Regions from separate parts of the Diaphorobacter sp. C33 genome, predicted to be linked through region 1. Evidence: riboswitches for the same ligand, from Rfam matches in the RefSeq annotation. Region 1 holds a riboswitch; the other holds the start of a gene.
The links. Region 1 has a riboswitch for cobalamin ahead of QY917_RS01660 (TonB-dependent receptor). Riboswitches for the same ligand answer to the same signal wherever they lie in the genome.

Region 1 (7,168 bases):
AAACCATGCGTGAAAGTAGCTCGCGTGGATGCTGCCGTGGCGGTACACGGCTTCACCGCCGTCCGGTGCCCTTGCGTGATCGGGACGCTGGGCGTGTGCGCACACGGCGGCCGGGCTGTCGGTGACCGAGTAGTGAAAGGTGTGGCCGCGCAACTCATGCGTGCCCATGCGCAGCGCGCGCGGCCCCAGCGCGGCCAGGCGCCGCTGCATGGTGGCATGACCCGGCAGCAGCCCCCACAGGGGCACGCGGCGCCCGTCGGCCAAGGTGATGGACTCCAGCAGCGCCATCATGCCGCCGCACTCCGCCCACACGGGCCGACCCGCCGCCACGTGCGCCTGCAGGCTGTCGCGCAAGGCCGTATTGGCGGCCAGCGCATCGGCGTGCAGCTCGGGGTAGCCGCCGGGCAGCCACAGCGCGTCGCAGGCTGGCAGCGCAGCGTCGCACAGCGGCGAAAAGCGCACCACGCGCGCGCCCAGCTGCTGCAGGGTATCGATGTTGGCTTCGTAGATGAAGCAGAAAGCCTCATCCGCCGCCACGGCCACGGTGCGGCCGGCCAGCAGCGGCGTGATGGCGGCACGGCCCACGGGCGTGCCGCCAAAGTCCACCGCCCAGCGCTGCAGGTCCGCGGCGGACATGCGGCCCAGGGGCGTGACGGCCAGCGCATCGGCCACGGCGTCCAGCCGCTGCAGGGCATCGGGCAGTTCGTGCGCTGCCACCAGTCCCAGGTGCCGCTCGGGCAGAAGGCCACCAGGCTCCCTGCCGCCCGCAGCATCACCCACGACCCGTGGCAGCGCACCCAGCCAGTCCGCAGCGTCGGCCAAGCCGTCCCGCAGCATCTGCGCATGGCGGTCGCCCGCCACGCGGTTGGCCAAGACACCGGCCCATGGCAGGCCCGCACGGTAGTGCCGCAGCCCATGCACGATGGCGCCCAGCGTGCCCCCCATGGCAGAGGCATCCACCACCGCAAGCACCGGTATGCCGAAGCGCTGCGCCAGGTCGCCCACGCTGTGCTCGCCGTCGAACAACCCCATCACCCCTTCGATGAGCAGCAGGTCTGCTTCGGCCGCCGCGGCGCGCAGGCGCTGCGCGCAATCTGCCGCGCCGGTCATCCACAGATCGAGCTGGTGCACGGGGGCGCCGCTGGCCAATTGGTGCCAGTGCGGGTCCAGGAAGTCGGGCCCACACTTGAACACCCGCACGCGCCGGCCTTGGCGTGTGTGCAGGCGCGCCAAAGCGGCGGTGACGGTGGTCTTGCCCTGCCCAGAGGCGGGCGCGGCGATGACCAGGGCGGGACAGCGGCTCATGGTGTGGCAGTCGGTGATGGCGTTACTGCGGCTCCCACTTCAGGCCCACGTAGAACGTGCGGCCGCCGGTGGCGTAGGTGCGCGCCAACTGGTAGTCCTTGTCGGCCAGGTTGTCGACGCGGGCCAGCAGCGTCACGTCGCGCGCCACGCGCTTGCTGGTGTAGAGGTTGAGCGTGGTGTAGCCGCCCAGTACGTTGGTGTTGGCCGCGTTGTCGTACCGGCGCGCGGATGCGTAGAGCTCTGCCCCCAGCGTCCAGCCTGCCACCAAGGTGTCGGCACCCAGCGTGGCGTAGCGCTTGGCACGGCGCGCCAGCAGTTTGCCGCTGTCCAGGTCACGCGGGTTCTGCCAGTCGATGGAGCCATGCAGCGACACGCCCGCGATGCGGTGCGCGGCCGACAGCGTCACGCCCTTGTACTCGGCGCGGCCCACGTTCTCGTAGCAGCCGAAGCTGGAATCACAGCGGCCCGCGGCGCCGAAATTGATGAGGTTGCTGACGCGGTTGCGGTACGCCACGACACCCACGCTGCTCTCTCCTTGTGTCCACCGCGCGCCCAGCTCCACGTTGCGCCCCTTCTCGGGCTGCAGGTCGGGCGCGCCGTATTCGCTGAAGCGGTGGTAGAGCGTGGGTGCGCGGAAGGACGTGCCGGCCGCTGCGGTGACGCGCCACTGCGGCGTAATGGCGTAGCCATAGGACAGGCTGCCCGTGCTTTTGCCGCCGAACTCGCTGTCGTCGTCATAGCGCAGGTTGGCCTGCAGCGTATGGGCGCCCTGGTTCAGGCCATAGCCCAGCGCGAGCGCGTTCTGTGAGCGGTCACGCTGGAGGTCGCCCACGAACTCGGTGGCGGGGTTGTGCAGTTCGTCCTCGCGGCGCTCCAGCGCGGCTGTGAACAGATGCGCGCCCAGGCGCCACTCGTTTTGCAGCAGGTAATTGTGCAGCGTGGTCTCGGTCATGTAGAAGTTGGGCCGGGTGCTGTATTCACTCTGCCCCTGCGTGACCTGCAAGCGCGTGCTGTACACGTCGCTCCACTTGGCCAGCCATGCCAGGCTGGCCGTGCGCAATTGGTGGTGATTGCGGTCGTCGGCCGTTTTGCTGCCGTCGTACTGCGAGTTGAGGTTGCTGGCCAGCAGCGTGCCCTCCAGGCGATGGGTCGTGTCGAACTGCACGCCCAGTCGGGCATTGGCAGAGGTGCGGCGGTAGCCGTCTTTGTCCGGGTTGTAGGCGGAGCCTACGCGGGCACTGAAGCCATCGGCGCGCTCATGCGACAGCCCCAGCGCATAGTCCACCTGCTCGGTGCCGCCACTCACGCCGGCCTGCACCGTCCGCGTGCCCTGGTTGCCCAGGCCCACGCCCACGTAGGGCGCCGGCGCACCCTCGCCCTTTTTGGTGAAGAGCTGGATCACGCCTCCCATGGCATCCGAGCCGTACACAGCAGCCGCTGGCCCGCGCACGACCTCGATGCGGTCGATCTGCGACAACGGGATTTGCTCCCACACCACGCCGCCGGTGGATTGCGAGTCCAGGCGCACGCCGTCCAGGTACACGGCGGTAAAGCGCGACTCCGCGCCGCGCAGGTAGACGCTGCCACTGCTGCCCTGGCCGCCATTGCGCGTGATCTGCACGCCTGGCAGGCGCGAGATCACGTCAATGACGCCTACCGCGCCGCTGGCCTCGATGGTTTCACGGTCGATGACGGACACATCGGACACGATGTCGGCCAGCGGCCGGGCCACGCGGGTTGCCGTGATGACGGTTTCACGCAGTTGGGGTTCTGTGGCTGCCTGGGCCAGCAGGGTCTGGGACACGGCGGGGAAAGCGGCGGCCAGCGCCAGCGGCAGCACGGCGACGCGCGCGTGCACGGAAAGCGCACTCAAGCGCACATTGAACGGACGGGTGTTTGTCATGTGGGGCAAACAGAGAGATCGCCACGGCCGACCTCCCCGTCGGCACCTGGGCATAACGGCCCAGGTTTCACAAAAGGAAACGCGGAGCCACCTCGTTGGCCGGTATCCGGGCTGGCGGAACGCTCTGCATCGCCTTCCCAAACGCTTGTTCAAGGCGCTCAGTGGCTTGTCAATGAAGAGGGAGCCGAAGTACGGCTCATCCGCTGACCGTTGCGGGGGCAGCGCAGGCACAGGACGCACTCCATGACGGAGGGCCCCTCCCTGCTTCCCGTTGAACTGCGGCATGTGAACCACGCCGCGAGCACCAACTGCGCAATTTTACGATGGTTCGCACGCCGATCCCTACAATCGGCAGCGTATGGCCTCCCCCTCTTCCATCGACCAGATCGCCGAGCGCGTTGAGCGGCTGCTGCTGCGCCATGCCGAGTTGCAGCGCACCAATGCCCTGTTGGCGCAACAGGTCGCGGCGCTCACCCAGGAGCGCGATTCCCTCCAATCCCGCCTGCAGGCGGCCCGTGCGCGCGTGAACGCATTGCTGGACCGCCTGCCTGCCGAGCCCGAACTCCCCGGCACTGCCGAGACGAAAGACGCGCCATGAAGCAGATCGAGGTACAGATCCTCCAGCAAAGCTATCTCCTGGCCTGCCCCGACGGCCAGGAGTCGCGCCTGCTGGAGGCGGTCGAGCGCGTGGATACCGCCATGACGCGCATCCGTGACGCGGGCAAGGTACGCGCGCGTGAGCGCATCGCCGTGCTGGCGGCGCTCAACCTGGCTTTCGAGATCGCCGACCGCGAAGCCGCCGATTTGGCAGCCGCCTCAGCCCCTGCGCGCATCGTCCCCACCCCGGTCGCGCCGCACGTGCACGACAGCGATGAGCGCGTGCAGCAGTTGCTCCTGCGCCTGGACGAGGCGCTGGGCGAGGATGGGCGCCTCCTATAACCATTACGGTAAAAGCCCGGCCCCTGGCCGCACACGGGCAGCCCACTACAATGAACATGTCTGCGATGCTGCCGGGCTTTATATTTCCTTGAACCAATGCTCATTGAGCACGGGCTTGGTACATCGCCCGGTGAGCGTGATCATCTCGCGTCAGATGAACCCAACGCCTGGCTGCCCTCGCCCACCTGAACCCCCGGTTCAGGATGCCGGTCCGGTGGCATTCGCAGACACCTTTTCTCTGGTAATCGCTTGCGCCCTCGCTCCGGGTGAGTGCCAGCGACCTCAATACCTGCTCAGAAAATCCGGCGCTCCGCGGCCAGCGCGCGCAACCCACCCATCTGCAAGGCACAGAGCAGACCTTGGTAGTCGTCGCACCGATGCCAAATATCCTGGCGTGGTTCGGGCGTTTCCCAGTCCTTCGGCAACCTCACTGATACGCAGCGCGCGCCCCAGACGTACGGTGGCGCATCCAGTAAGGCAGCGATGCGTAGCTGGATTTCTCCACGTCGATGAGAACAGACTCGTCACTTCCGCTGGTATAGATCTGACAGCGATACGTCACGCCTGAGCGCCTCGGTTTGCGCCATTCGCTTGCCACGACATGCTTCGCGGAGTCGCTGTGGTTCCACAAAACGCTGTTTTCAGGGCACGCACCACGGCGCCGGCTGCCCATGGACAACCTCCATCCACAGCGCCCATGCACCCAGGGAAAAAAGCACACCACCTGCCAGCCGAGACCCCCACGCCCCACCCTTCACGCCGATCCAAGCGCGAATGCGGCCAAATGTCCACGGTCCCAGCACCAGCCATACACCGCTTCCCACGCCAAACAGGACCATGCACAAGGCTCCGCGGAGCACGCTTCCGCTGAGAGCGGCAGTCAACAGTGCGGTATACAGAAGGCCGCATGGCAGGAGCGCCCAGGCCACACCCGCGGTCAGGAGCCCGCCAGGCCGAGAGACCAAGGGCTTGACCTTCGCCCAGGCAGCACGCCCCGCCCGCTCAACCCACAAGGGCTGCTGCGCTTGCACCATCATCATCCCGCCCCACGCGAGGATGAGCACATGCATCAGCGTCCAAAGGGGGCGCAATGCCGAGGTGCTTTGCCCCAGCCATGCGAGTTGCTCCATGGCCAGCGCAACCACCGCCCCTGCGGCGCCGTAACCGATCAGGCGCCCCACGTGAAACTGCGCTACCCGTTGGAGGATTCCGCGGCGGGACGCCCATTGAATGGTGTGGGTGGCGTCCTGCGTGCCACCCAGCCCCGTAAGCGCCGCGCAGGGAACAGAACACATCGCCAAACAGTGAGCCCCTCCCATCAGCCCCATCAGGAAGGTCGTCGTGGCCAGCGCCCACAGCATGGGTCAAATAATCCGGGAAAAGCGAGCGCGGTTACGGTCAGCCTGCAGATACTTGTCGAACACCATGGCCACGCCGCGCACGAAATACCACCCCATGGGCGTGACTTCAACGCCCTCATCACTGATTTTCACCAAGCCCTGAGCCGCCATTTCTTGCAGTTGCTGTAATTCCGCATCGAAATAACTGCGGAAATCAATCAGCCAAGACTGTTCCAACGGCTCAAACAGCAATTCACCTTGGCACATCAACGCCATGATGACTGCGCGGCGCACCAAGTCGTCCTTGGTCAACGCCAGCCCGCGCACCACAGGCAAATGCCCCTGGTTAATGCAGTCGTAATACTCGTCCAGCGTTTTCACATTTTGGCTGTAAGTAGCGCCCACGCGCCCGATGGCAGAAACGCCCAGACCAATCAGGTCGCAATCGGGCTGCGTGCTATAGCCTTGGAAATTGCGGTGCAGCCTGCCTTGCCGCTTGGCCACCGCCAGCGCATCGTCAGGCAGCGCAAAATGGTCCATGCCCACGTAGACGTAGCCGGCTTCCTGGAACACATCAAGTGACCGGGCCAGCATGGACACCTTGGCCGAAGCCATGGGCAACTCGGCCGTGATGATGCGTCGCTGCGACTTGAAGCGTTCTGGCAAGTGAGCGTACGCATACAGCGCGATCCGGTCTGGCCGCAGCTCGGCTACCTGCTCCAAGGTGCGATCAAACGACTCCGGTGTCTGGCGCGGCAGCCCGTAGATCAAATCCACGTTCACCGATTCAAACCCGAGCTTCCGAGCCGCATCGACCAACGCGAACACCTTTTCGGCAGGCTGAATGCGGTGCACGGCCTTTTGTACTTCAGGGTCGAAATCCTGCACGCCAAAGCTCAGGCGATTGAAACCCAGCTCCGCCAACAATCCCAGCCGCGCTTCATCCACGGTCCGCGGGTCCACTTCTATGGAGTACTCCCCCCCCGGAACGAGGACGAAACTGCGCCTCAACATGCCCATCAGTTCGCGCAAACCGTCATCCGTCAGAAAAGTAGGCGTGCCTCCGCCGAAATGCAGCTGGCTCACATGCTGACCCACACCGCAGTGCGCCGTATGCAGGTCGATCTCACGGCTGAGGTAACGCAAGTAGACCTCTGCCCGCTCTGGATGCCGGGTAATGATCTTGTTACACGCGCAGTAATAGCACAGCGATTCACAAAACGGGATGTGGACATAAAGCGACAAAGGCATCGCCTTGGCTACCGACCCCACGCGACGCTGCTGCAGCGCAAGGATGTATTCCCGCTCGCCAAAGGCCTCGACAAAACGATCAGCAGTCGGATAAGAGGTGTAGCGCGGCCCTGGAACGTCAAAGCGACGCAGGAGCTCTGTTGTAACAACGGTCATGACGGGATTCCTTGCACTTTCATATCACTGTGCCGTAGAGTCCCCCATGAGTCCTTGACGTTGATCAAGCGCCCATAAGGTCCTTGTGGCGACAATTTGACTTCGGCTCAAAGTCGTCCAACGGCCTACGGCATTCCATGTCTCCCAGCCGTTCAGAGGTAAGCTCAAGCCATGAACAGGGTTCCCATGCATACGAATCTCCAGACCATCAAAGTTGCCTGCTCAAACTGCAATCTGCGTGAGCTGTGCATGCCCGTGGGTCTGGACGACCAGC
Region 2 (7,168 bases), 1.6 Mb from region 1:
CGTCATGGTGCTGGGCACCACCAGCGGCGCGGGCAAGAGCTGGCTGGCCACCGCGCTGTGCCGCTACTACAGCAACCAGGGCCTGAAGGTGGCGCCTTTCAAGGCGCAGAACATGAGCAACAACGCGCGCGTGGTGGCTGCACCGGGCGAGCAGTTCGGCGAGATTGGCAGTGCCCAGTATTTCCAGGCGCTGGCAGCGCGGGCCGTGCCCGACGTGCGCATGAACCCGCTGCTGCTCAAGCCCGAAGCGGACACGAAGAGCCAGGTGGTGCTGCTGGGACAGGTGAGCGATGAGCTTTCGCAACTGCCATGGCGCGGCCGCAGCCAGCGTGTGTGGCCGCAGATCGCGGCGGCGCTGGACGCACTGCGGGCAGAGAACGACGTGGTGGTCATCGAAGGCGCGGGCTCGCCGGCAGAGATCAATCTGCACGCCAGCGACGTGGTCAACATGCGCGTGGCGCGCCATGCTGAGGCGCGCTGCCTGCTGGTGACGGATATCGACCGCGGTGGCGCCTTTGCCCACCTGTTTGGCACATGGGCGTTGCTGCCCGAGGAAGAACGCGCGCTCATCGCTGGCTTCGTGCTCAACAAGTTCCGTGGCGACGAGGCACTGCTGGCGCCCGCGCCGCAAATGCTGCAGGACAAGACCGGCGTGCCCGTCGTCGCCACCATTCCGATGCAGTGGAACCATGGCCTGCCCGAGGAGGACGGCGTGTTCGACATGCGCTCCACCGCCGTCGGTGCCGTGCATACGCGCATCGCCGTGGTGGCGTATCCGCGCATCAGCAATCTGGACGAATTCCAGCCGCTCAAAAATGTGCCGGGTGTGCGTCTGTCCTGGGCGCGCAGCCCAGCGGATGTGGAGGGCGCCGACTGGATCGTCCTGCCCGGCAGCAAGGCCACGGCGGCTGACCTGGCCTGGCTGCGCGCACAGGGGTTGGACGCGGCGATTGCTGCCCATGCGGCACGCGGTGGCCGTGTGCTCGGAGTCTGCGGTGGACTGCAGATGCTCGGCGAGGCGTTGATCGACACCGTGGGGGTGGACGGCAATGGCCCCGGCCTGGGCCTGCTGCCGTTGGTGACGAGCTTCGAGGCCACCAAGACCGTGCGGCCCACGCGCCAGTGCTTCGGCGCCGTACAAGGCGTCTGGCGGCATCTCGCCGGCGTGGCTGTGCAAGGCTACGAAATCCACCACGGCCAGACTGCGCAGCACCCGGCCATGGCAGCCAGCGGCGATGTAGCGCGCGAACTCATGCCCGGGTTGGCGTGGCAGAACCCCGGGGGCAATGTGCTGGGCCTGTACCTGCACGGCCTGTTCGAGGACGCAGCCGTGCTGCGGGCGCTGTTCGGTGCCGATGCTCCGACGCTGGATGCGGTGTTTGAGGGGCTGGCCGCCGGCATCGCACGGCACTTCGAGCCCGGGACGTTGGATGCCCTCGCTGTGCAGTAAAGGACGATAACTGCGGTTGTTATCATCCCCGTCCTCAGGTGCCCGCTGCCGCAAGGCAAAGGGAGAATCGGGAAGGCGGTTGGAGTCCGCCGCGTGCCCAACGCTGTAAGGAAGATGACCCCCGCTCAATGCCACTGGCCGCCAAGGCTGGGAAGGCGCGGCGGGTCAGATGAATCCAAGCCAGAAGACCGGCCTGAACGTTCATCGCGCTGCAAGGCCAGGCAGCGTGCGACCTATTCACGCACAGGGGACTGCCATGAATACCGCGCAGGCGCAAGCCACGCAAAGCGTTCACGCCTTTACGCAAGAGGCCCGCGACGCCATTTACCACACCATTTTTTCACGCCGTGATGTGCGGGGGCAGTTTCTGCCCACCCCGGTACCGGACGAGGTGCTCAGCCGCATCCTGACCGCGGCGCACTATGCGCCTTCCGTAGGCTTCATGCAGCCATGGAACTTCCTCGTGGTCCGTTCGCAGGACACCAAGCGCCGGGTGCATGATGCCTTCGCCAAGGCCCATGCCGAAGCGGCCGGTATGTTCGAGGGCGACAAGCGCGCGGTATACCAGCGTCTCAAGCTCGAGGGCATTCTGGAGTCGCCCATCGGCCTCTGCATCACGTGCGACCGCGAGCGCACCGGTCCGGTGGTGGTAGGGCGTACCCACATGAAAACCATGGACCTGTACAGCAGCGTCTGTGCCGTGCAAAACCTGTGGCTCGCCGCGCGCGCCGAAGGGCTTGGGGTGGGATGGGTGAGCATCTTTCACCAGGCCGACCTGCAGCAGGCGCTGGGTATTCCCAAGGGCATCACCCCCATCGCCTACCTGTGTGTCGGCTACGTCAGCCACTTCCATGCCAAGCCCGAACTGGAAACCGCTGGCTGGCTTCCGCGCCTGCCCGTGGAAGACCTGGTGTACTTCGAGCAATGGGGGCAGCGCGACGACCAGCAGCCGCTCATCGCGCATCTGCGGTGCGACCAGGCTGCGGCGCAGTGCAGTCGCCAGACCGCACCGGCATAAGCCAGCCACAACGCATGGGGCCCGCCCCGCAATACGGCCACCTCTTGATGTGCGCCCCGTGAGTCGGGGCCGCGCTGGACCTTTTTTTGACAATCGAAACACGCCATGATCATCGACCTGCCTTTCGTTGCTGACCTCACCGATCTGCCGCTGACGCAGGCCCTGCAACACAAGCTGGACAACAAGACCAAACCACTGGGTGCGTTGGGGCGCCTGGAGCAACTCGCCCTCCGTCTGGGCCAGATCCAAGGTACCGAATCACCCATGCTGCAGGCGCCGCAGATGCTGGTGTGCGCGGGCGACCATGGCCTGGCGGCCAAGGGCGTATCGGCCTACCCGAGCGACGTGACCTGGCAGATGGTCGAGAACTTTCTGGCAGGCGGCGCAGCCGTGAGCGTGCTGGCGCGCCAGCACGGCCTTCAGCTCACCGTGGCCGACTGCGGCGTGGCGCGCGAAGTACCCGCGCGCGACGTCGTTCCCGGTGCGCCCCGCCTGGTGCACTGCCGCGTGGCGGCGGGCACGCAGGACGCGAGCGTCGGCCCTGCGATGACCGAGGCGCAGTGCGCCCAAGCGCTGCGCAACGGCATGGATATCGTGCGCGCCATGCCCGGCAACGCGCTGCTGCTGGGCGAGATGGGTATTGGCAACACGTCCGTGGCGTCGCTGCTGTTGGCGCGTCTGGCGGGCGTGCCGCTGGCCGAGTGCACGGGTGCCGGTACGGGACTGGATGCGGCAGGCATCGCGCGCAAGCAGGCCGTGCTGGAGCAGGCGCTGGCGGCCAACGCCGGTGCTACGCAGCCCTTGGAGGCCCTGGCCGCCCTGGGGGGTTTTGAAGTCGCCACGCTCACCGGCGCCGTGCTGCAGGCCGCCGCCGAGCGGCGTGTGATCGTGGTCGACGGCTTTATCACCTGCGCGGCTGTGCTGGTGGCCGCGCGCCTGGCGCCTGCCGTGCTGCAGCGCTGTGTGTTTGCCCATCGCTCCGGCGAACGGGGCCATGGCCACATGCTGCAGGCTTTGCAGGCGCAGCCGCTGCTGGACCTGGGGCTGCGCCTGGGAGAAGGCTCAGGTGCCGCTCTGGCTTGGCCGTTGCTGGAGTCGGCATGCCGCGTGCTGCGCGAGATGGCAAGTTTTCAAGCGGCCGGGGTGGACGGAGCGATGCGCTAAGTGTCTTGCCGGCACTTGCCATCTTCAGGACGGGCGCATGAGGAATTCGAAGGGGCTGTGCAACCAGACGCCGTCCTATCACGCACTGGGTAAATAGTTAAATGCTATCGATCAAATTTGCCAATTGATGAAAATGCGGTAAGAATCTTCTCCACCAAAGTGACCTATTGAAACTCTGGTAAGGGTGCGTGAAGATCACGGCGCGTGTCGCCAGGGGCTACACGGCAGCGGCCCCGGGGCTGCCGATCGATAGGTTGAGGGAAGAGAGGCACCTTATGACTTGCATCGATGAACAGCCCGCTCCCGTCCTGATCATTTCCGGCACACGCCCCGAGATCATCAAGCTGGCACCGGTATATCACGCCCTGCGAGGCGCGGAAAGTGTTTGCCCCGTGTGGCTGCATACCGGCCAGCACAGCGACATGGCCGTGCAGATGCTGGACTGCTTCGATATCCGGCCCGACCATGTGCTCGAGCGCCAGGGAAGCACGCTCCTGGATTTCAGCCTCGGGTGCCGCCGCCAACTGGAGGGCGTGATGGGGCAGCAGCCCTGGAGCGCCGTCATCGTGCAGGGTGATACCGAAAGCGCCTTCCAGGGAGCGCTGGCGGGCTTTTCCCATGGGGTGCCGGTGTTGCATGTCGAGGCTGGGCTGCGTACCTACAACCTGCGCCGCCCGTTCCCCGAGGAAGGACTGCGGCAGATGATCAGCCGCATCAGCCGCCTGCACTTCGCGCCCACTTTGCGTGCAGCGCAGGCGCTGGAGCGTGAGGGGATCGCCTCGCGCGACATCCTGGTGACCGGCAATACGGTGGTGGACGCGCAATTGTGGGTGTGCGAGCGCCATCACATCCGCCGTCGGGTGCAAGGTCGCGGCCATATCCTCGTCACCATGCACCGGCGCGAGAACTGGGGGCCGGACATCGACAACGTGTGTGCGGCCATTGCCGACATCGCCCGTGAATTCCCGTGGATGACCGTGCTGTTCCCGGTGCACCTCAACCCCGTGGTACGCGACCCCGTGCACCGGCACCTGGGCGCGCTGCCCAATGTGCACCTGACGGCGCCGCTGGACTACCTGGCCATGCAGCAGGCGATTGCCGATGCCTGGCTGCTGCTCACGGACTCGGGTGGTCTGCAGGAAGAGGCGCCGACCTTCAAGGTGCCGCTGCTGGTACTGCGTGAAGAAACCGAGCGGCCGGAGGTCATCGATGCGGGCTGCGCCGCGCTGGTCGGGGCCGACCGCCAGTTGATCGTGCACTCCCTGCGCCATCTGATGGACGACGGAGAGGCTTACGGCCGCATGCAGGCCGCAGCCAACCCCTTTGGGGATGGCCAGGCGTCCCAGCGCATCGTGGCACGGCTGGAGCAGATGCTGGCGCCCCCCGCGCCCGCGCCCGCACATGCGGCTGCGCCCGCGGTTGCGGCCCTGAGTATCTAGAGGAGCCGCACCATGTCCTGGATAGATGTTTTTACCGCCTATCTCTACCTGCTCAAGATGGTGGCGATCGGGGTGGCTGTCGTCATCTTCATCAGCAGCCTGGATGACCTGTTCATCGATATCGCCTACTGGGTCCGCCGCGTCTGGCGCGCCTTCACGGTGTACGCACGCCACGCGCCGCTGAACTACAAGACGCTCTACGACGCCGAGGAGAAGCCGCTGGCCATCATGGTGCCCGCCTGGCAGGAGCACGGCGTGATTGGCCAGATGGCGCAACTGGCCGCCACCACGCTGGACTACGAGAACTACCACATCTTCATCGGCACTTATCCCAACGACCCGCAAACGCATGCCGACGTGGAGCAGGTGCGTGCACGCTTTCCCAACGTGCACACGGTGGTCTGCGCGCGTCCCGGACCGACCAGCAAGGCCGACTGCCTGAACAATGTGGTGGACGCCATCCTGCAGTTCGAGAAGCGTTCTGGCGTGCGCTTTGCCGGCTTCATCCTGCACGATGCCGAGGACGTGCTCTCCAAGTTGGAACTGCGGCTGTTCAACTACCTGGTCAACCGCAAGGACCTCATCCAGCTGCCCGTGTACCCGCTGGAGCGGCCCTGGAACGATTTCACCGGCGGGCACTACCTTGACGAGTTTGCGGAGCTGCACGGCAAGGACATCGTGGTGCGCGAGGCCCTGGTCGGCCAGGTGCCAAGCGCGGGCGTAGGGACGTGCTTCAGCCGTCGCGCCATCATGGCCCTGCTGCAACAGGGCGATGGCATTGCCTTTGACACGCAGAGCCTGACCGAGGACTACGACATCGGCTTTCGCCTCAAGCAGCTGGGCATGCAGGAGGTGTTCGTGCGCTTTCCCGTCGAGGAGGACGATCACATTGGTCGCGCGCCCTCGCCGGAGCGCGTGCCCCTGCGCAGCGAACGCGAGGCCAGCGTCATCTCCGTGCGCGAATTTTTCCCTGACACCGTGGCCGCCGCCGTCCGGCAGAAGTCCCGCTGGATCACGGGCATCGTCATCCAGGGTTTTCGTACGCTGCGCTGGACGCACAGTGCCGTGCTGAACTACTTCCTCTGGCGCGACCGCAAGGGAATCATCACCAATTTCGCCAGCTTCACGGCCACGCTGCTGGCCATGCAGCTGATCGGCATCTGGCTCTACCAGCGACTGGTGCCGGATGCCTACCGGTTCCTCTCGGTCTTCGAAGGCGACTGGTGGTTCCATGCACTGCTCTTGGCCAACCTGGTGCTCATGTTCAACCGCATCGTGCAGCGCGTGTTCTTCGTCACCAGCTACTACGGCGTGGTGCAGGGATTGCTGTCGGTGCCTCGGCTGCTGTGGGGCAACTTCATCAACTTCCTTGCCGCCTGGCGGGCGCTGGCCCAGGCATGGCGCGCCAAGGACCTGCGGCGCATGGCCTGGGTCAAGACGGACCACGAGTTTCCCCTCCTGGGCGAAGGGCCGCGTCAGCATCGCGCACTGGGGCAGATCCTGGTCCACCAAGGCGCCCTGACCGAAGCGCAACTGCTTGATGCGCTGGAGCATCCCGTGCGCGGACTGCGTCTGGGTGCAGCGCTTGTGCACCGTGACGTCATCACGCCCCAGCAGTTGGCTGCGGCGGTTGCCGAGCAGGCCGGTGTGCCATGGGAAACCCTGGGAGGGCAGGCCGTGGACAGCGACCTGGCGGCACTGGTGCCTGCGGCCGTGGCGCTGCGCTATAGCGTCGTGCCGCTGCGCGAGCAGGGACGGGTCCTGGTGGTGGCCAGCGAGGCGGCGATCGACCCGGTGTCGCTGGCCGCCATCGAGCGCAAGCTGGGACGTACCGTGCGCTACGTCATCGTGCCCAAGGGCGAGGTCACCGTGGAACTGCGGCGCCTGTATGCACACCACGGCACAGAACCCGCACGCGACCTGCTGGCGCAGGCCGTGCAGCAGCAGCGCGTTACCGCCGAAGAGGCGCGGGGCATCTGGGCCCGCTATCTCTCGCGTCAGTTGCTGCTGGGCGACGTGCTTCTGGCCGTGGGCAAGATTGACCAGGCGGTGCTGGGTGCCCTGCTGCTGCAAAAGGAGAAGTCTGATGCCAGCCTG

Region 2: another riboswitch for cobalamin. It lies ahead of bluB (5,6-dimethylbenzimidazole synthase); the one in region 1 lies ahead of QY917_RS01660 (TonB-dependent receptor).

The regions. Positions count from the first base shown of each region.
Region 1 covers NZ_CP129980.1:337,759-344,926, reverse strand. Annotated here, with positions in the region: gene QY917_RS01665 (cobyrinate a,c-diamide synthase) at 1-1,305, opposite strand, end outside; gene QY917_RS01660 (TonB-dependent receptor) at 1,328-3,208, opposite strand; cobalamin riboswitch at 3,288-3,532, opposite strand; gene QY917_RS01655 (hypothetical protein) at 3,567-3,806, shown strand; gene QY917_RS01650 (cell division protein ZapA) at 3,803-4,147, shown strand; gene QY917_RS01645 (sulfite exporter TauE/SafE family protein) at 4,789-5,508, opposite strand; gene hemN (oxygen-independent coproporphyrinogen III oxidase) at 5,512-6,894, opposite strand; gene fnr (fumarate/nitrate reduction transcriptional regulator Fnr) at 7,066-7,168, shown strand, end outside.
Region 2 covers NZ_CP129980.1:1,908,037-1,915,204, reverse strand. Annotated here, with positions in the region: gene QY917_RS09075 (cobyric acid synthase) at 1-1,450, shown strand, start outside; cobalamin riboswitch at 1,470-1,662, shown strand; gene bluB (5,6-dimethylbenzimidazole synthase) at 1,707-2,468, shown strand; gene cobT (nicotinate-nucleotide--dimethylbenzimidazole phosphoribosyltransferase) at 2,574-3,632, shown strand; gene wecB (non-hydrolyzing UDP-N-acetylglucosamine 2-epimerase) at 3,908-5,071, shown strand; gene nrfB (cyclic di-3',5'-guanylate-activated glycosyltransferase NrfB) at 5,084-7,168, shown strand, end outside.